DNA from 4 places in the uncultured Sphingobacterium sp. genome. Region 3 is predicted to be linked to each of the others. Evidence: riboswitches for the same ligand, from Rfam matches in the RefSeq annotation. Region 3 holds a riboswitch; each other region holds the start of a gene.

Region 1 (5,312 bases), on a different contig from region 3:
TGTAATACCGCCAATAAGCTGCAGCTTCTGATTTGCAGCCTGAATATCATGACCGATCTGCACGAGCAACAGTTCCCGCTTCGAAAGCTCCAACGAAATACGCAAGACGTCACTGTGTAATACCACGCCCGCCTTATACAGATGCTCAATCTCCTTGAGCTGTACCCGTTGATCAGCAATATCCTGCTCGATTAAAGATCGGTTACTATACGACAGTTCCAAATCCAAAAAAAGATTGCAAACCTCCAATTTCGTCTGCGCTGCGGCATTCTTCCAATCGATTCTGGCCAGCTCATTTTCCAATTTTTTGGACTCTATTTTCATTAGGTCCCGATGCCCATTGTAGAGGTTCAGATAAAAATCCAGGCCGCTATCGTACAAGTAATGAATGATATCATGCTGGGAAGGTTTATTTAAAAGCCCCTGGTCATACACAGGCATATTACTTGCATAACTAGCAGAAGCTCTGGCGGAAATCTTAGGGAGCAACTCCATGCGTTGCTGCTGTACTGCCACCTCAGTTTCTTTGAGCTGCAAATAAGACTGCTCGATGTATTTACTGTTCTGTAGCGCTTTGTCGATCATGTCTTTCAGGGACATGCGCAAAGAATCGAGGGCGAAGGTGTCCGAAATAGCGCATACTAACAATCCCATGGTTAGTATGCCTTTTGCCCAATAGGGAGGAAAAAAGTTCACGTGTGCTATGTAATTTTTTTGCGTTGCAAACTTAGACACTTATTGGAACTTGGATTTCTTCACAAACGCCAATATGTTATGGAAAAAAGACATTTTTTCATCAATTCAAACAAAAAGACCAATATCTGCCAATAAGCCCTTAGAATCTCCTTTTTTATAGCACATAAAAAAGGCCTTTCAAATCGTGATTTGAAAGGCCTTTCTCGACGGTATAATAATAGATTATCCGTATAAGGAATCTTCTATTGCATTCCACAGCTGGATTCTTTTTTGTAGCGCAATTTTACTGATCTCTTTCATTTCTGTCCATTTAACCTCATCGTCCTTCGCAAGATCTGTGATCATCTGCATCGCCAACGGTCCATGCTCGTCGCCGTCAAGATCAATATGGCGTTGAAAATAATAAATAAAGCTATCCAGATTGGCTGTAGGAAAGTTTGTTTTAATTTCTTCCAAAATAGAGGTAAACATTCCCGGAATAAGGTCTTCACGTCCAAATGTAAATGCTGCAGCAATTTTATGCACCTCGCCCTCAGCAATCACTTCGAATGTAAAATTCAAAAAGTCTTTGATCCGCTTGTCCAATGTGGTCGTTGCAATGACATCGAATATGTTGTTCGATTTTTTGGCGTGAGCAATAAATTTGTTGACGAGATGAAGGTCGGCACCCATGGCATCCATGGCGTCCAGATACATCTCAAAATGGCTCAAACGGCGGCCATCAATGTATTCATCCGACTCCTCAGCCAATACAATTTCGTTGATTAGATAGCGCGTTGATGGATGCTCACTCGCAAACCAAGGTAAAGTCGTACAGGTCAATTTAATCTGTAAAGCTTTTAGTAAAGACATAAAATCCCATACAGCGTACACATGCCCTTCTGTAAAAGAACGTAGATTCTTGATCGTTTTGATCTTACGATATAAAGGGTGTTGCAATAATACCTCGCGTTCGGCAGCAATGTATTCGTTAATTTCCGCAATTCTATTCATGGCGCAAAAGTATTGTCTTATCTCTGTTTTTAAAAGTATTTTCGATGAGATTACAGTAACATGATAAATTTTTCGACCAGCTATCCGCTTCATAACCAAATCACAGCCAACAACGCGCCTCGCTTTTGACCTCCCTATTCCTGTTGTTAGCGCTCATTTACCCTTAAAAACAAAAATATTTTTTATTATAAAAAATAATCTACTATATTTGTAGAGTATTCAGAATTGCATGATGCAATACCAACCGAGTGCAGGCACCGCGGTGGTAAATTAATACGGGTTTCGACCAAAATAAACGTCGCTGAACGATTATTTTCCCAACAAGATCTGGATACAGTTTATGGTTTAATCCTTTAAATTTTTAAATTGTATGGCTACTACAACAAATCTTTACCAACACTTACTGGAAAAATTCAGTTATTACTCAACAGATGAACTGATCCAGCTCAACAACGACACCATCTTAGGACAAGGCTGGGGTTCAGCCAAGGCAACCTTTAGAACAGCTTTGATCAGTACATTCTCCAAAAGAGGACTAGATCTTTCCAACATTATTTCCAAGGAAGACGGTTTTACCTCGGTGAAACATGTCCCTGTACGCTTGGAACAGAATGTCCTGATTCCTTTACAGTAATCGTTATCGGCAAAAAAAGCGCGCATCGAAAGGACTTCGTGCGCGCTGCTGTCGTTGGTTTAGGAAATTGCCGATTTAAAAGAAGGCAATAATCTTATTATTTATAGTTTGGATTCTGAATTAATACACCTGCACTTTTCTCAATTTCTGTTTGTGGTAATGGCCAGCGGTAAAATTTGTCCTCAAAATGATAGGGCACTTTACTGTCTTTGACCGCATTGAGTACTTCGCCTGCGATATGCCAACGAATCAGGTCGTAATGCCGTAGTCCTTCGAAAGCAAGTTCAACCCTTCTTTCGTGACGGATACGGTCGCGCATTTTTTCCTTGGTATAACCGGCAGGGAACCCAGGCATCTGAACGCGGCTCCTCAAGGTATTCATGGCATCGTAAACCGATGGGTCTGGTCCAGCGATTTCATTTTGTGCTTCGGCATACATCAATAACACCTCCCCAAACCGCAGTACAACCGCATCCTGTTGGCTCAATGTTGAAAAGCCAAAAGGTAAGTTGGCCGGATCCAAAAATTTCAGCACCCCATAACCTGTAGGCCGCGGATTGGACGGTGTATGGATCTTACCGCCGCCAAAGTCGGGATGATCCACGAAAATTGTTTTGCTCAAGCGCGGATCCCTATCTTTGAAGGGATTGGCTCGGTCAGTCAAGGGTGATTCACCATAAGGCAAACCATCTTTGCATTCATAAGTATCCACCAGGTTCTGTAAAGGTGAAGCAGCGATCCAATCGCCTAGGTACATGTCCCAGGGGGCTGTATTATTCGGTGCCAGAAAATTGACCGAAAAGATAATCTCAGTATTGTTCTTCTGTGTTGCATCGCGAAAGACATTTTCAAAAGCCGTACTTAGGGTATACTCTTTCATGACATCGCTGCATAAGTCTTTTACCTCTTTCAAGATTGCTAAATCGGGCACCCCTTTGTCACCATAAGCCGCAAACAGTAAAACCCGTGCTTTCAAAGCTTTTGCTGAACTCGCGGTCGCATGCCCCCCATTATTGAAATAAGGTTTAGCCGCTAAGTTAGCGATCCCAAAATCCAGATCAGCGCGAATCTGTTTTAGGATATTCTCCGCAGTTTCCTTTGGCTGACGCTGATTCTCTAGACTGAGGGAGGTCAGCACAAGCGGCACCTCACCATAAATACTGTACAATTGGAAATAAACAAAAGCACGGATAAAGCGGGCTTCGGCTTCCATATTTTTCTTCTCCCCATCGTTCATATCGGAGCCGTTATAGCCCTGAAGCTTCTCGATCAGGCGATTGGCACGTCCTATTCCCACATAAGCATCGTTATAAATTCCGGTTTCATACCCCCCTGTGGTCGGATTTAAATTCCCACCTACGATTTCATTGACGCTGCCTGAGTTGAACTGATTGTAGCCATTGTCGGTCAGACAGTCCCGGAAAGGCATCCCATAGGAGAACGTCTCACTCTGCAATGACGCGTATACACCGGCCAATGCATTATCAAAATCCGATTTTTTGCTAAAATAGTTGTCCGAAGCGATCTGATCCAAAGGATTGAGGTCCAAGGCACTGTTACAGGAACCCAAAAATAGTCCGGATAGCATCAACGCTGTTATAAATTTCTTTTTCATAGCACTTAAAAGTTAACTTGTACACCAAATGAATAAATCTTGTTTTGTGGATACTGTACCAGATCACCATTTCCATAGCGTTCAGGGTCCAAGCCCTTAAATTTGGTCGCAGTAAGGAGGTTATCACCCGAAAAATAAACCCTTAGGCGTTCAATTTTATATTTTTTCAATAACCCTTCAGGTAAAGTGTATCCGAACACAAGATTTTTCAACCTGAAGTATGAAGCATCCTGTATAAAATAGCTGGAAGCACGGCTGAATTTCTCCGGAGCACTCCAACCCCAATAAATACGGGGCATCGTTGTCGAAGGGTTTTCAGGTGTCCAACGGTCTAACCAATCTTTTGTCGGCGGGCTACCCTGTACAAATGGGGTTACGCCCCAGCCCGAAACATAGGATTTGACGCCATATACCCCTTGTAAAAGAGCCGAAAAGTCAAAGCCCTTAAAACTTGCACTTAGATTAAAGCTATAGTTCAGTTTTGGATCTACACCGGAAATAATTGTTCTGTCGTTCGCATCTATTTTTCCGTCCCCGTTGACATCCCGATACTTAAGATCTCCTGGCAGTGTATTATCATTAAACTGCTTAGGCGACCCCGCTACTTCGGCATCGGATTGAAATATGCCAATGACTTCGTAGGTATAAAAGCTGTCCATTGCATAGCCATTTTTTTTGATCGTATAGCCGCCGATTTCAGGCTCGCCAAATTTGACCAGCTTGTTTTTGAAACGATCGAGGTTTGCACCTAGCTGATAGCGTAACCCTTCCAATGCTCCCGTAGTAATCTGATTACGATAAGTAATTCCCAACTCAACACCTTTATTCTCGACAATTCCATCATTTACATAAGGTGCTCCCAAACCAACGATTGCAGTAATCTGTGACTGTCTTAGAATATCGGTCGTCCTCTTTTTATACCAGTCAAAGGTGATATCTAAATTTTTAAACAGGCTCAGGTCCAATCCCACATCGGTCATCGTTGTTGTTTCCCATTTGATAATCGGGTTGTTTAATCCCTGTTGAGCAACACCTGAATTTAGCGTACTATTGTCAAAAGAATAATTTCCGGTCAGTCCCAATACGGGTTGATATGGATAGTTGCCGGTATTCTGATTTCCGAGTTGACCCCAGGATCCACGGATCTTCAAATTATCCAGCCAACCGGAAGCGAATTCCTTAACAAAAGACTCTTCAGATACACGCCAGCCTGCAGAGAAAGAAGGAAACGCTGCCCAACGGTTTTTACCGTAAAACTTGGAACTACCATCGTAACGCATATTGGCTTCCAAGAGGTATTTCCCTTGATAATCATAGTTCAATCGGCCGAAATAAGAGATCAGCGCCCATTGGTTGGCCGTTCCGTTTGCCCGT
Region 2 (5,312 bases), on a different contig from region 3:
ACTTTATCGAGATGACTTTCAATCAATGGCTTCTTACCGATCACCTGCGCCTCACTCAACACTTTACTTTCCACTTGTAAACGAATCGTATCCAGCACCTTGAGATCTCCCGTATTTACGACCATTTCAGCAGAACGATAAACAGCATACCCTACCGTGGACACCTGTAGGCTATACTTGCCCTCGGGGATCGCAGATAACACAATTTCTCCATTTTCGTTGGATAAAGTTCCTTTTAACAAGATATCATTGGGCTTCCGAAATAGTGAAATATTTGCAGCCACAATAGGCTGGTTGTCTTGTCCAACAACGACTGTACGTAATCTTCCCCCGTCAGACTGTGCTGAAACGGGTCCGGCAATAGAAAACAGGAATAAAATAAGAGAAAATAAGAGCAATTTAATTTTTTGTGGTTTCATAATGTAATTTCTTTAGGCTATCGATTAGATAGTCAACTTCATAATAATGACAACAAACCTCGTGTATTCATTACACGTTGACTAGTAGAAATAGATAGATCGTCCGATTCACTCGGTAGACAACCAAATAACATCGGTAAACCATATCCTTCACTGATCGATGCTAAAGCCGGTAAAATCATCCCAGCTAATCTTGAATCTCCAAAAAGCACAGCTCAAGAAAAGTACATCGAATCAAAATAAAAATTCAAAAAACAAACAAAAATCAAAACAAATAAATTGTATACAAAAAATATTAAGCATAATATTTGTATTTTTGCACAGAAAATTAGTAAACTGATTAATGAGCACTGTATCATTGAAGAAAAGATTCTACCGTATTTATATCCTTATGATACGATTTATGCATGGCGAGCATTCTGGAGACGCATTACGTAATGTTTCCATCAGCATCTTGCCAAGTTTAGCGATCTACTTATTGGGAGCGCAAGCGAGCACGGCAATTGGAATCGGTGTCGGATCGTTGTTAACAACACTCACAGATCCTCCTGGAAACAGAAAAGATAAACTTTCTTCTGCTCTCGTATGTATTCCCACCTTTTTCGTTGCATCATTGTTTACAGCGATTGTATTTCCGTATCATTGGCCCTTGGTTATATTGCTAGCGGCGGCCGGTTTTATATGTACGTTATACGGTATTTTTGGAGCTCGTTATGCTGCAATTGGAAACATGACATTGATTCTCATGAGTTTTGTGATCGGAATGGCCCCGCAACCCCCTCTTGCAGTTAGTTTACAGATTACAACAGGATCCATTATATATTACTTTTTTAGCCTTTTACAGGCCTATATACAACCTTATCGCTCGCTAAAACATGCGATGGCCAATGGTTTTCATGGATTATCCCAATTTCTATTGATACGATCCCAGTCTTACGATCCCGATATTCCTTTGAATATTACGTACAGTCGCGTAGGCAAAATTCATGGCCAGATCAGCGAACAACAGGAACAAATCAGGTCCCTTCTTTTTCGAGAAAAAAAAATCATAAGCCAACAGTGGCATAAAAGCAATTATTGGCTCAGTCAAGTTTATGGGTTAATTGACCTCCATGAGTTAATTATTGCACTTGATCACGATTATGATGCGATTCGCAAAAACCTTGCAGACACAGGCAGCCTCCCTTTAATTCGTCAAACAATCAAATTATTAGCTTTAGAAATTGATAGCTTTTCACAACCTAACAAGCGGTTTCGGTATGCACATCAATTATATCACAATAACTTTAAAATTAATGCCCTCTTACAGGATTTAAAAGAAATTCAAGAAGAGCAGGCCGGTCAAGCAAAAAGTATATTATGTTCGATCATAAGCAACATCGAAGCAATTATTGAAGTACTCAACCGAATTCAGGTGGCTTTTTATCAAAATCAGGAAATCCAGGATAAGATTGACAGCAGTGAGTACCAACAATTTATCAATCGACCTTTGTGCAATTTCGCTGATCTAAAAAGTAAACTCCATCTGAATAACCCGCTTTTTCGATTTGCCGTTCGGATGGCTCTTCTTTTTGGAACAGGCGCATTGATCGGTATTTTATTTTTGGATTTTAAATATACCTATTGGATCTTACTGACGATCGCTATTGTTGCCAGACCAGCATTTTCAATGACAAAAAAGCGTAATATAGAGCGTATTGTAGGCACATTCTCGGGTATAATCGTTGGCATATTCTGCTTAATTGCTATTCATTTTCTCCCGGCTCTCCTTACCATAGCTGCATTAGGTCTTTTCGGATTCTTTTTATTCAATCGATCTAATTATATGGTCAGTGTCATCTTTATTACCTTGGGAATTGTAATTGCGCTCAATTTGTTTGAAGGCAATATCAATCTCATTTTAGGCAGCCGAATACTTTTCACACTCATTGGAGCATTCTTAGCTATAGCAGGTTATTTCTTGATCCCCGTACGCCAGAGCACAGGCATGGTTCAGCTGGCAAAAGAAGTATCCCTTTACAACGAACATTATTTCCAGATCATCAATAACCGTCTGTCGGACGAGAGACAAAGTTCGTTTGATATACGGCTGGCTCGCAAAAAAGCGCAGACTGCCATGGCCCTGTTTTCAGACGCTATCAATCAAATGAAAAAAGAACCCGAACACAAATGGATGGATTGGTCACATATCCACCATTTTCAGGCACTCTCTTATCAGGTCAACTCCCATTTGGTGGGTCTTTCGCTATCGTTAAGCAAAAAGACGAATCGCCACCTGACGTATGATATCCATAGTAGAATTGATGCACTTAAACCTCTTTTAACAGATTTAAATCAAATTGCAGAACGGATCAACTTAAAGAAATCATAATATCCGATTGGCAGTTACTTATCAAGTTTCATCGGACAATATGCGATCCGATGCGTATGTTATTCAAAATTCCTTTAACTAAAAAACAGCTTTTCTTTTGCTTTAATAAAAAAAGAGTTTATATTTGTATCGTCTTCGAAAGAAGATTTCTAATCAACACCTCCCTTAATCAGTAGGTCTTGATTTATAAAGAAGTGGCGAGAGACTGGCTCAATGACCCACTGGCAACCTTCAATTTGTTTGAAAAGGTGCCAATTCCTGTCCAAAACAATATCGTTTTGGAGCATATAAATAACATAAGACAATGATTATTAAACTACTGAAGTCCATTAAAAATTCAGGTTCAACACAAGTGAGCCGCACGATAAGCGAAAGTGTAAGCCATCATACAACTGTATTGATGCGAATGCGTATGCATATGCACTTCCATGCTTGTTAAAAATCATTTCCTTTTTCTTGGATAAAGATTTAACAGACCCTTCAAGGAGGTGTGTATGCTTCTCTTTTTACTTAGCAATTTCTTTTTGAACCCTTAAAATCTGATATATTATGTCTTCAAACAAAAATTTAAAATTCGAAACTCTTCAGGTTCACGCTGGCCAAGTCGCTGACCCTACTACGGGATCTAGAGCAGTTCCTATATATCAAACAACATCTTTTGTATTTGAAAATGCCGAACACGGCGCAAACTTATTTGCATTAAAGCAGTTCGGCAATATTTATACACGGATTATGAATCCTACTACGGATGTTTTCGAACAACGTATTGCGGCACTTGAAGGTGGAGTCGCGGCTGTTGCTGTTGCGTCTGGCCAGGCGGCACAGTTTATTGCATTAAATAATATCTTGGAAAGTGGTGACAATTTTGTTGCCGGATCCAACTTATACGGCGGTACATTCAACCAGTTTAAAGTTTCTTTTAAACGCCTGGGCATCGAAGCTCGATTTGCAACGGACGCCGAGGCAGATAAAATTGAAGCCCTCATTGATGATAAAACAAAGGCCATCTATGTTGAAACAATTGGAAACCCAAGTTTCAATATTCCAGACTTTGAGAAAATTGCTGCAGTAGCAAAAAAATATGACTTACCGTTAATCGTCGATAATACTTTTGGAGCTGGGGGTTATTTATTTAAACCTTTGGAGTATGGTGCAAATGTGGTTGTTGAATCGGCAACTAAATGGATCGGTGGACATGGCACAAGCATTGGAGGTGTCATCGTCGACGGCGGAAACTACAATTGGGGCAACGGAAAATACCCTCAATTTTCCGAACCATCTGAAGGCTATCATGGCTTAGTTTTTTCCGAAGTTTTCGGTGAAGGCGGACCGTTTGGAAATATTCAATTTGCCATTCGGGCACGTGTGGAAGGGCTTCGGGATTTCGGACCAGCACTCTCCCCTTTCAATTCATTCTTATTATTACAAGGCCTTGAAACCCTGTCTTTGCGGGTGCAACGCCATGTAGACAACACTTTAGAGGTAGCTAAATGGCTTGAGGCGCATCCACAGGTAGAAAAAGTAAACTATCCGGGCTTAAAAAGCTCTCCGAGCTTCGCTAACGCACAAAAATACCTTAAAAATGGCTATGGTGCAGTACTTTCTTTCCAACTCAAAGGTGACGCAGCACAGAAGGCCAATAGCTTTATCGACAGTTTAGAATTGATCAGTCACCTGGCCAATGTTGGCGATACGAAGTCATTGATTATCCATCCAGCAGCGACTACTCACCAACAATTAAGTGATGAAGATCAAGCCAATGCTGGAGTGTTCAAAGGTTTATTACGTCTTTCTGTCGGAATAGAACATATTGATGACATCAAAGCTGATTTACAACAAGCTTTTGATAAAATTAAATAATCAGATTTTTTCGGCCTAAACTTAAACGTAAAATGAGTAAGCATATTTATCTGCACCCGGAGCCTTTTGTATTTGAAAATGGAAGAGAGCTTACTGATTTACAAATCAGTTATGAAACATTTGGCAAACCCAATGCAGATCGCAGTAATGTGATCTGGGTTTGCCATGCACTAACGGCCAATGCAGATGTACTGGATTGGTGGTCAGGTCTTTTTGGAACAGGTGAATTATTTGATTCAAACGATTATTATATTATCTGCGCCAATGTCATAGGATCAGCATATAATAGCAGTAATCCGCTATCTGTAAACCCAGCTACTGGACAGCCTTATTACCTATCTTTTCCTGAATTTACAGTAAGAGATTTGATCAATGCACATCAATTTCTTGCAGACCACCTGGATATCAAACAAATAGAGATCCTTATTGGGGGCTCATTGGGCGGTCAACAAGCATTGGAATGGGCTGTATCGCACAGTATAGCCATCAACCATCTAATCGTTGTTGGAACAAATGCCGTCCATTCACCATGGGGTATTGCATTCAATGAAAGTCAACGTCTTGCCATTACAACTGATCGAACCTTTTACGCCAATCATCCCGACGGCGGAGCTAAGGGTTTAAAAGTTGCACGCGCTATGGCACTGTTGTCTTACCGCAAC
Region 3 (5,312 bases):
CAAACCTAGCGAGTTTACAAACAAGAGGTCTACCTTAGCTGCGAGACCGACCAACCATTGAATAATTCCCCACAAAACGGCCCCCAAGATCAGCACTCCAACCAAGAAAGCTTTTATTGTACCTTTCGCACTAACCTGTCCTGCCCTTCTGAAATAGACAACCATCGCTATAGCCGGAATTGCTAACAGATTTAATAAGTGCACTCCGATCGAAAGGCCCATAACAAAAGCAATAAAAACCAGCCAACGATCGCTACCTTCCTCATCTGCACGGACTTCCCACTTTAAAATTGCCCAAAAAACAATCGCTGTACACAATGAAGACATCGCATATACCTCGGATTCAACAGCCGAATACCAGAATGAATCACTGAAGCAGAAAGCCATTGCACCAACTAAGCCCGCAGCAAAAATTTGGAAATAATTCGATAATTGAACTTTCTCTTGCCTGTTGAGTATCTTTTTGGCAATTGCTGTTATTGTCCAGAATAAAAATGTAACAGTAAGCCCACTGCAGATTGCGGATCCAATATTCATCCAATAGGCGATTTTACCTGCATTACCCAAAGCCAGGTTGGAAAATATATTCTGAATAAGAAGAAATAATGGTGCTCCCGGTTGGTGTGCCACTTCCAGCTTGTAGGCACAGGCAATAAATTCACCACAATCCCACCAGCTTACCGTCTTTTCAACGGTGGCGATATATACACATGTAGCAATTAGTCCGCAAGCAAAGCCGAGTAGAGAATTTAATCTAGTGTACGTCATAAGGTCAATTTGGTCTATTGTTAAAATCCTTTTTAGCACTTTAAGTTAAAAAGTTATCCTGACTCCAATAAGTTAATTAACACTATTTAACACAAGTATCTGACTATAAACAGGCTATTAAACCAAACAGGCTATTAAACCCTAAATATAGAGATCGACCTAAACCACACTATCAAAATTCTGGACATATTTTAGGCTTTCACAACGAATACTACCATAAAAAAAGGGAGCTTATGCGCTCCCTTTTCGTTTTATTTTTATGAGTTAGGCTAGTTTTTCGACAATCTTCTTTGTTGGACCAGGATTACTCATCGTATAGAAATGTAAAACCGGAGCGCCAAATTTAATTAGCTCCTGACATTGTTGCACCAACCACTCTTCACCTACTTGTCTGACGTCGGCATTCGTTTTACATGCTGAGACAGCATCGCTCAGTTCCTCCGGAATATCTAAATGAAATATCCTTGGTAAGGTCACCAACTGTTTTTTCGTTGTCAGTGGTTTTAACCCTGGAATAATAGGGACATGGATTCCGTTGTCCCTACATTTTGTTACAAACTCCTTGTATTTTTCAACATTAAAGAACATCTGAGTCACAATAAACTCTGCTCCCATATCGACTTTTTGTTTCAGGTATTTAAAATCAGTATTGAAATTTGGCGATTCAAAATGCTTTTCGGGATAGCCCGCTACTCCGATGCAAAAATCAGTCTTTTCCGATGTGATAATGTCTTCATGCAGATACTTTCCTTTATTCATATCAGTTACCTGTTCCAGTAGGTCTGTTGCAAAAGCATGTCCACCATCGGTCGGTATAAAATCGGCATCGCCCTTACGTGCATCTCCCCGCAATACCAAGACGTTATCTATCCCCAGAAAGTTCAAATCGATCAATGCATTTTCAGTTTCCTCTTTTGTAAAACCACCACATATCAAATGGGGCACCGCATCTACCTTATATTTATTCATGATTGCAGCACATATCGCCACTGTTCCAGGACGTTTACGATAGGAAACGCGTTCTAGTAATCCACTCGCATGCTCTTTATAGATATAATCTTCCCGGTGGTAGGTTACGTCGATAAAAGGAGGTTTAAACTCCATCAGTTCATCCATGGTTTTAAAAATACTTTGGATGCCCTGCCCTTTCGCCGGTGGCAATAGCTCAAAAGAAAACAATGTTTTTCCTTTGGCATTCTGGATATGATCGATAATCTTCATTAAAAAACTGTTTTTAGTTTGGTTGGCTTACATCGAAACGCACACGTCGAGGAATCGTTTATCTACATGTAACTTATCTTTCCCACATGGAGTAGGGTAGAATTTAGCACCTTGAACAATACAGGTTGCTAAGGCTTCAACGGGTCTAGTCCCTCGGCCTTTCTCTATAAGCGTTGCTAATATCGTTTTAAAAAATCAAAAGACAAAAATATTTTTTCGAAAAAGCAAAAATAGCGGTAAAAAGATTGCAATAAATACGGCTTCAGGTTTATTTCCAGGCAACAACAGGAATTTAGGCTCCACCAAATATAAAAGACTCTAAAAAAAGATAAAATTAACGGTCGAGGATCATCGACAACGAAGCGACTGACTACGCCACAATAGATTGGCTAAAGATTCGCCGCCAGGGAATTCCGTAGATTTTTGAGATAAAATGTAATCAGTAAGAGTCCCGTAACATGGTACTCCTCTTTCGATCCATATTTAAAACCATCAAATAAATATTTGTAGGCGAGTAATGCATTTTTTTCGTTGTAAAATAACTCTTTCCAAGAATCGGGAACATCTGCCCATGCCTTGAGCACGATGCCATTCTCAGCATAAATAATGGGTGATTCAACACCATCCATTCGATAATCGTGATGTGTGCCTGAACTTGATATGTGCTGGAAATAAGCGATAGAATAATCTACAAAATTCAATGCCCTGGCTTTTATCTCCATTTCACTTTCTGATTTTACAGGGGCATTTCGCCATAGATTCACTTGGCTATCAAATTTGCTCGGGGTCTCCCGGATAGGGGTTTTATCTAACGCAAAGTTGATATAAAGTTTTTCACTTGTGGGCACACGTGCTGAGCTAAACTGTGAAAAATCACCTCTCAGCTGAACAAAATCGTTTTTTACCTTAACAATATCCAAAGCGAGACTACCCTTTTTCTCATCGGTCAATTCTAATCGATCGCCGTCGAATCTATACTTACCGAAGAGTAGGATATCATCGATCGCCATGACAAATTTGTCTTTATCATGGAGGGAGAGAAAGGACCGGTATATCGTAGGGTCATTACCATAGACATCTGCCTCCACATTTTGGGGTGATTCTCTTTTTACTTTATGATACTCCTCATTTGAATAGCCCAATATCATTTGGTAATTGCCTTCAGGAAAGTCCTTTTTCTTCCCAAAGAAAGCACAAGAAGACAACGAGAATAGGAATAGCAGCAGTAATAACGGTTTCAAAATAAATCAATAATTATGGCCAGTAATAATATACAGACCAAGATAAGAAATTACTGCAATAGTTCGTATACCGCTATTTATTTGAATAAGCTTGGGGATATGCTTATTCTTTATAAAGATCCACCAAGCCCTCTGGCAATTCAACTTCAATGATCTCCTCTTCGCCATCGATTCCTAAGATTAAATCATCGGACAATGGGAACATCAGTTCTTTACCGTCCATATTTACCGAAGCGACAAATTGCTGTGGAAATTCCTGAACATCTGTTATTTGCCCCAATTCACCATGGTTTTCATCAATCACTAAAAAACCGATTAAATCAGTATATCTAAAATCATCTGGATCGCGCTCGGGCATCTTATCATTGGAAAGATATAGCTTTTTACGTACAAGTACTTGAGCCTTATCGATATGATCCACATCCTCAAATGTCACATACGCTGTACTATTTTTTTGAAATTTAATGGTATCAACAAAATAAGGAACAAGTTTTTTGTTCACTTCCACAAAGACAACATCGATATTCAAACTCTCGTATTCCTCGAATTCAAAAAATAGTTGTACTTCTCCTTTAAGACCTCTTGTTTTACTGATGTAACCGATGTAAAAGCTTTGATCAATAGTCATATATTTCGTATTTAGCGATTAGCTGTGAGACATGATTTGGCAAACCATTAGCCTATTGGCTGTTTCAAAAAAAGCCGGCTCAAGATTGAGTCGGCTTTCTCGAATACTTTATGAAAGAATTAACCTTCAGTTTCTTCTGATGCAGGAGCTTCAGTCTCTTCAGCAGCAGTTTCTTCCGCTACAGGAGCATTTTTAGCAGCTACAGCAGCAGCTTTTTCTTCTTTTTTCTTAGCTTCAGCCACTAAAGCAGCTTTTTTAGCTTCAGCTTTAGTTTGTGCTAAACCATCTTTTTTACCAGAGATTCTTGCATCATTAGCTTCAGTCCAAGCTGTAAATTTAGCTTCAGCAGCAGCTTCATCAAAAGCACCTTTTTTCACACCACCTTGCAAGTGTTTTTTGTAAAGAACACCTTTGTAAGAAAGGATAGCGCGAGCAGTGTCAGTTGGTTGAGCACCTTTATTCATCCAATCCAAAGCTTTTTCAAAATCCAAAACGATAGTTGCTGGATTTGTGTTTGGGTTGTAAGAACCAATACGTTCGATGAATTTACCGTCACGTGGAGCGCGAGAATCCGCTACGACTACGTGGTAAAAAGGACGTCCTTTTTTACCGTGTCTTTGCAATCTGATTTTAGTTGCCATTTTTTAATTTTATTTTATGTATTCAACATATCCCCCGAGCTTCATACTAGAGGGGATGCAAAGATAGTTATTTTTTTCTAATCATCATTATAATTTAATAAAACTTCACTGAAAACGACAGGGTTAGCTCTTATCAACAAGCTCTTTCAACCGTAATACCTACCCCTTAGGCCTTCATCTTTTCTTGCTTCCATACTAGCAGCTACAACAAACTTTTCAAAAATCAAGACAAAAAACAGCTCCTTCCTTCAAAAGGACATCTTTACCAAATGTAAACAGGATGAACCGTTTGGGTACAGTGCCTTCGAAATAGTCATCGACATTTTTGCCAATTCACTTTTTACTTTCTACCTTCATTCTATGAAATCTGTTGCGCCATTAAAAATACTAAAAGCTTCAGCCGGTTCGGGAAAAACCTTTAGCTTGACTTTACACTATCTCACACTCCTACTCTCCAACGAGAATAGCTATAAGGAGATTTTGGCGGTGACATTCACCAATAAAGCAACCGCCGAGATGAAGGAACGTATCCTCTCGGTACTCCATGGCTTGGCAACAGGCAATCGGAGTCCTAAAATTGAAGATTTCAGAAAGCTTTTACTCCAGCAGCAGCCAGACTGGAATCCGCATCTGGTACAGGAGAAAGCTTTTCGGGTGTATCGACGTATCCTACATGACTACAGTCATTTTACCATAAGTACAATTGATGGTTTTTCCCAAAAAGTCATTCGTGCATTTACGTATGAACTCAATCTTGATGCTGCTTATAAGATTGAAATGAATGTCAATAAAGTGAAAAATGACCTGACAGTC
Region 4 (5,312 bases), on a different contig from region 3:
TTTAATACTTCCTGTTTGATTGTTGTCGATACTGATTTGATTTACATTTGGCATAATGAGTTGTTCTAAAGGTATTTCTAAGATTTGACTGATCTGTTTGAGACTAAATCCGCTGATTTCTTCAGTGCCTTTTTCGATGCGTTGCACTGTTCTTAGCGATACACCCGCCTGATCGGCGAGTTCCTGCTGCGTTAGTCCCTTACGTTTTCTTGATAGTTTGATTAATTGATTAGCTGATTGACTTTCCATAGTCTAAAGATGGGAAAATAGTCATTGAATTTCAGCAAAATTGATGCGACAATAATATGCCAATATCGTGCTTTAAGATATAACAGATTAATAATCAAAAGTTTTTGGGAATTTGGTAAATATTTTGAATCTTTGCAATTTAACAGAGTAATTAATAAAAACGGAAGAATATGTTTGCAATATTAGAAAATCCCGCTTCGTCCACAGAGAAGATTCTCGGGAATATTCTTCGGAATACGGCCCTTTCCTAATCTTCTTTCTTAATACGTTAAGTAACCTACGTTGATATTGGCTAAAAATTGGCTCTCTAAATGGTGGCCCACGGTTCCAATATGCTTAGCTTATTATGGAGTTTTAGAAATCCAGTTAATTTCAAGTTGATTGTGAAAGCTGGATATGAATGTTATGTTTTAGAAAATTTTATGAATTCAGTAAATAAATATGTCCTTCAGGCACTGGATAACTATCCTATGTATTTGGAGGAGACCATGGAATCCTTATCCTATGCGCTGTCTTATGATGAATCCAATACAATGGCGCTGTGTTTGATGGGAAGAGTTCATGCCGAACAGCTATTGGACTATGAACAGGCAAAAAGGTATTTCCAGGAAGCTTTGGTGCATAATGTGCAGGCATTGGAGGTATATCCTTATTTCATTCAGACACTGATTGATATGGGGGAGTATGAAGCTGCAAAAAAGACGATTAAATTTGCTTTGACACTTCCGGCTATGCCCTTGACAGGGATATGGATCAAGAAAGCTCTTTTATTTGAAAAATTGAGAAAATACAAAAAGGCATTGAAGGCGTTAAAAATGGCACAACTTGAGAATGTTGATCTTGATTTTTCGTCAAGCCTGAAGTCGATTGAAGATCGGATTAAGGGGAAACAGGAAATTAAGAACGGGAAAGAAAAGGAAAACAAGAAAGAAAGGAAGAACACTCGAAAATAGTATCACATTATCCGAATGACGGTTTTTGTTTCGAACCAAGGTCCAATAAAGAAGCCCTAGATGAAATTTCATCTAGGGCTTTATCAATATAGTTTAAGAATTATTCTGCTCTTAAGATTTTCGCAGCCTCAACCATCGACTCTAAAGCCGCTTTGGTTTCTGGCCAAGCACGAGTTTTCAAACCACAGTCAGGGTTAACCCAAAGTTGTTCTGCTGGAACTACTGCTTTTGCTTTACGCAATAGATCTACCATCTCATCTTTGCTTGGAACACGTGGTGAGTGAATGTCATAAACACCTGGACCAATATCGTTTGGATATTTGAAATCACCAGCGAAAGCATTCAACAATTTCATTTGAGAACGTGAAGTCTCAATCGTGATGACGTCAGCATCCATTGCAGCGATATCTTCGATTACATTATTGAACTCAGAGTAACACATGTGTGTGTGAATCTGTGTATCGTCTTCTACATTTGATGAAGAAACACGGAAAGCACGTACTGCCCAGTTCAAGTAATCTTTTTGATCAGCTTTACGTAGCGGTAATCCTTCACGGATTGCTGGTTCATCGATTTGTATGATTTTGATACCTGCTTTTTCCAACGCTTGTACTTCGTCTAAGATCGCCAATGCAATTTGGTAAGTCGTTGTTGAACGCGGTTGGTCATTACGTACGAAAGACCATTGTAAGATGGTAACCGGACCAGTCAACATACCTTTAACCGGACGGTTAGTCAATGATTGAGCGTATGAAGACCAACGGACAGTCATATCTTCAGGACGGTATACATCACCATAGATAATCGGAGGTTTTACACAACGTGAACCGTAAGATTGTACCCAGCCGTTTTGTGTGAAAGCGTAACCAGCCAATTGTTCACCGAAGTATTCAACCATGTCGTTACGTTCGAATTCGCCGTGTACTAATACGTCGATATCCAATTGCTCTTGAAGACGGATTGTGTTTTCAGTTTCTTCTGCGATTGCTTTATCGTACTCTGCCTGCGTGATAGCACCTTTTTTCAGGTCTGCTCTCCATTTACGAACATCTTTCGTTTGTGGGAATGAACCAATAGTTGTGGTAGGGAATGCTGGCAAGTTGAACTTCGCTTGTTGCGCTGCTTTACGGTCAGCAAATGCTGAAGTACGTTTCGCATCGTCATCAGTGATATTGCTTGTACGTGTTTTAACCTCTGGTTTGTGGATCAGTGGAGAAGTACGACGGCTTTCAGCCGCAGCTTTGTTGGCTTCGAAGCGTTTTGCTGTTTCAGCATCAACTTCACCTTCTGCTAATACGGCTAAGTCTTTTACCTCAGCTAATTTTTGTTTAGCAAATGCTAACCAGTTTTTTACTTCAGCTGGTAGCGATTGCTCATTGTGTTCATTGTCTAAGTCAAAAGGAACGTGCAACAATGATGAAGAAGGAGCTACCCATACACGGTCTTTTCCTAATGCATCAACAGCTTGTTTGATTTTAACCAATGATTTTTCGTAATCATTTTTCCAGATGTTACGGCCTTCAACAATACCCAAAGATAATGTTAATGAAGCAGGAACTTTAGCTAGTACCGTATCCAATTGGTTTTCACCGCGTACCAAATCCAAATGTAAAGCATGGATAGGTAGGTTAACTGCGATATCTTCGTTATCTTTTAAAGCTTCGAAGTAAGTCGTCGCGATTAATTTGATATTTTTTGCTGCTGCAGCTAATTTTTCGAAAGTGGGTTGATATAAAGCTTTTACTTTAGCATCTAAATCCAATGCTAAGAAAGGCTCGTCAATCTGAACATATTGCGCACCGGCCTCAGCTAGTTTAGCTAATATTTGCTCATATACTGGAACAAGTTTATCCAATAAATCGATGCGGTCGAAGCCAGCTTCTTTTTCTTTACCGATCAAAAGGTAAGTGATAGGACCTAATAGAACTGGTTTAGTATCGATGCCCAATGATTTTGCTTCGTTATATTCATTTAAGAACTTTTCGGACGTCAATTTGAATTCTTGATCTTTTGTAAATTCTGGCACCATATAGTGGTAGTTGGTATCCAACCACTTGGTCATTTCCATTGCTGTCACGTCGATTCCTTCTTGTTGGAAACCACGCGCCATGGCAAAATATAAATCTAAGCTGTAATTGTTGTCTACTTTATTCAATAAAGAATGGTAACGAGCAGGAATTGCACCAACAGTAAGGGTTAAATCCAATACTTGATCGTAAAAAGAGAAATCATTGGAAGGGATCAAATCTATTCCAGCATCTTTTTGTGTTTTCCAATTGCCTTCACGAATTTTTTTTGCTGTGTCCAATAATTCCTCAACAGAAGATTTTTTAGCCCAATAGGCCTCATTGGCTTTTTTCAATTCGCGGAACGCGCCCACACGAGGGTAACCTAAATTGTTAGTCAATAACATAATGAATGTTTTTAATATTTCTTTTTCAACTATATTTCTTGCTAGAGAGAGAAGGACACACTAGAATTCGGTGACTTCGGCTTATCATTCCCATATCAAGTAGGGTAGAATTTAGCACCTTGTCAAGGGACAGGTTGCTAAGGCTTCATCGGGTCTATTCCCTCTGCCTTTCTCTATAAGCGACGCTAAGTTAGAACATTTCTTTTTGAAATGCAAATTTTTTATAAAAGTGCATCAATTTTTTATATTCTACTAAGAATAAAATTGTTTTGTTCTTTTCTTTTCATCCATGATTTAGTGTATGCCATGTTTCAATACGCTGTGTAGCATAAAAAATGGGGAATGACTGTTTCTCATTCCCCATTTTTTTAGCTCACCAAAAGTTTGTAACCTTTTCCGTGCACATTGACAATTTCAACTTTACTATCTTCTTTTAGATATTTACGAAGTTTACTGAGAAATACATCCATACTTCTACCCGTAAAGTAGTTGTCATCATGCCATATTTTTAATAAAGCTTCTTCTCGGGTCAGCACATCATTTTTCTTTAAACAAAGCAAGCGCAGTAGTTCCGCTTCTTTGGTGGATAGTTTTTGCATCTGTCCTTTGTAAGAAATTTGCTGACTTGTATAATCAAAGAAATAATCGCCAATTTCAAATTTATCAGCAACCACTTCCTCTTCTTTGTCTCGAACACTGCGCTTCAGTAAAGCATTGATGCGGAGCAATAATTCCTCCACTCGAAAAGGCTTTGTGATATAATCATCTCCCCCTAATTCAAAGGCTTCGGTTTTATCTTCCATCATCCCCTTTGCTGTGGCAAAGATAATAGGAACAGTGTTGTTTGTTTTTCTGATTTCACGTCCAACTGTAAATCCGTCCTTTTTTGGCATCATGACATCGAAAATACAGAGGTCGTAGTTATTTTTTTTGAATTGAGAAATCGCTTCATCTCCATCCGTGCATAATGTGACGTCAAATTTTCCCTTTAATTCGAGATAGTCTTTTAAAAGATCCCCCAAATTAGGATCATCTTCTGCTAATAATATCTTTTGCATAATGATTATATTAATTTTCACCAATGTCCCTTGATGCTGATAAATCAGCTTTCCTCAACCTTTGAAATTTTTTAAAGAGGAAATATACAAAAAAGGAACGTTTTATTTTTTAATAGGCAAAATTACTTCAAAGGTCGTGCCCTTATCTTTTTCACTTTTAACTGTAATTTTTCCGTTCAGCCTTCTCAGGATGTCCTGTACATAACTTAAGCCAAGACCAAATCCTTTGACATTATGAACATTTCCAGTTGGAATACGGTAGAACTGGTCGAAAATCTTTTGCAGGTGATCCCGGCTCATCCCAATACCGTTGTCGGCAATGGTGACGACAATGGTATCACCGACATTTTTTGAATTGATGTTGACATGTAAATCTCCTTTGCTGTACTTGATGGCATTATCCAATAAATTGTAAAATACATTCGAAAAATGTAACTCATCACCAACAACAACATCTTTCGCCGCCGCTAGATCTATGGAAAATTTTCCGCCGATATTTTGCATCCTTAACTGCATACTGTCGGTAACTGCTGAAACAAGATCATTAATATGCACATCCACCTGGTCTAACTTTAATGTTTCCTTTTCCAATCGGGCTAGGTCAAGCACACGTTCAATATGATTTCCGAGTCTAACATT

Evidence for each region. A riboswitch is a leader RNA that binds a small molecule or an ion and turns the genes downstream of it on or off. The one in region 3 is predicted to bind S-adenosylmethionine.
Region 1: it holds a riboswitch for S-adenosylmethionine, as region 3 does, so the genes downstream of both, ACHWSC_RS06655 (5-oxoprolinase) here and metF (methylenetetrahydrofolate reductase [NAD(P)H]) in region 3, are expected to answer to the same signal.
Region 2: it holds a riboswitch for S-adenosylmethionine, as region 3 does, so the genes downstream of both, ACHWSC_RS02410 (O-acetylhomoserine aminocarboxypropyltransferase/cysteine synthase family protein) here and metF (methylenetetrahydrofolate reductase [NAD(P)H]) in region 3, are expected to answer to the same signal.
Region 4: it holds a riboswitch for S-adenosylmethionine, as region 3 does, so the genes downstream of both, metE (5-methyltetrahydropteroyltriglutamate--homocysteine S-methyltransferase) here and metF (methylenetetrahydrofolate reductase [NAD(P)H]) in region 3, are expected to answer to the same signal.

The regions. Positions count from the first base shown of each region.
Region 1 covers NZ_CAXYKD010000008.1:112,655-117,966, forward strand. The annotation lists gene ACHWSC_RS06645 (TolC family protein) at 1-654, opposite strand, end outside; gene ACHWSC_RS06650 (DUF3050 domain-containing protein) at 919-1,689, opposite strand; SAM-I-IV-variant riboswitch at 1,900-1,993, shown strand; gene ACHWSC_RS06655 (5-oxoprolinase) at 2,060-2,323, shown strand; gene ACHWSC_RS06660 (RagB/SusD family nutrient uptake outer membrane protein) at 2,421-3,938, opposite strand; gene ACHWSC_RS06665 (SusC/RagA family TonB-linked outer membrane protein) at 3,944-5,312, opposite strand, start outside.
Region 2 covers NZ_CAXYKD010000003.1:98,023-103,334, forward strand. The annotation lists gene ACHWSC_RS02400 (TonB-dependent receptor domain-containing protein) at 1-419, opposite strand, end outside; gene ACHWSC_RS02405 (FUSC family membrane protein) at 763-2,790, shown strand; SAM riboswitch class I at 2,972-3,084, shown strand; gene ACHWSC_RS02410 (O-acetylhomoserine aminocarboxypropyltransferase/cysteine synthase family protein) at 3,340-4,650, shown strand; gene metX (homoserine O-acetyltransferase) at 4,683-5,312, shown strand, end outside.
Region 3 covers NZ_CAXYKD010000005.1:172,946-178,257, reverse strand. The annotation lists gene ACHWSC_RS04250 (DUF2723 domain-containing protein) at 1-768, opposite strand, end outside; gene metF (methylenetetrahydrofolate reductase [NAD(P)H]) at 1,033-1,989, opposite strand; SAM riboswitch class I at 2,060-2,162, opposite strand; gene ACHWSC_RS04240 (hypothetical protein) at 2,379-3,230, opposite strand; gene rimM (ribosome maturation factor RimM) at 3,334-3,858, opposite strand; gene ACHWSC_RS04230 (30S ribosomal protein S16) at 3,978-4,499, opposite strand; gene ACHWSC_RS04225 (UvrD-helicase domain-containing protein) at 4,860-5,312, shown strand, end outside.
Region 4 covers NZ_CAXYKD010000032.1:47,826-53,137, forward strand. The annotation lists gene ACHWSC_RS14895 (helix-turn-helix domain-containing protein) at 1-249, opposite strand, end outside; gene ACHWSC_RS14900 (hypothetical protein) at 672-1,202, shown strand; gene metE (5-methyltetrahydropteroyltriglutamate--homocysteine S-methyltransferase) at 1,303-3,615, opposite strand; SAM riboswitch class I at 3,694-3,797, opposite strand; gene ACHWSC_RS14910 (response regulator transcription factor) at 3,984-4,673, opposite strand; gene ACHWSC_RS14915 (sensor histidine kinase KdpD) at 4,776-5,312, opposite strand, start outside.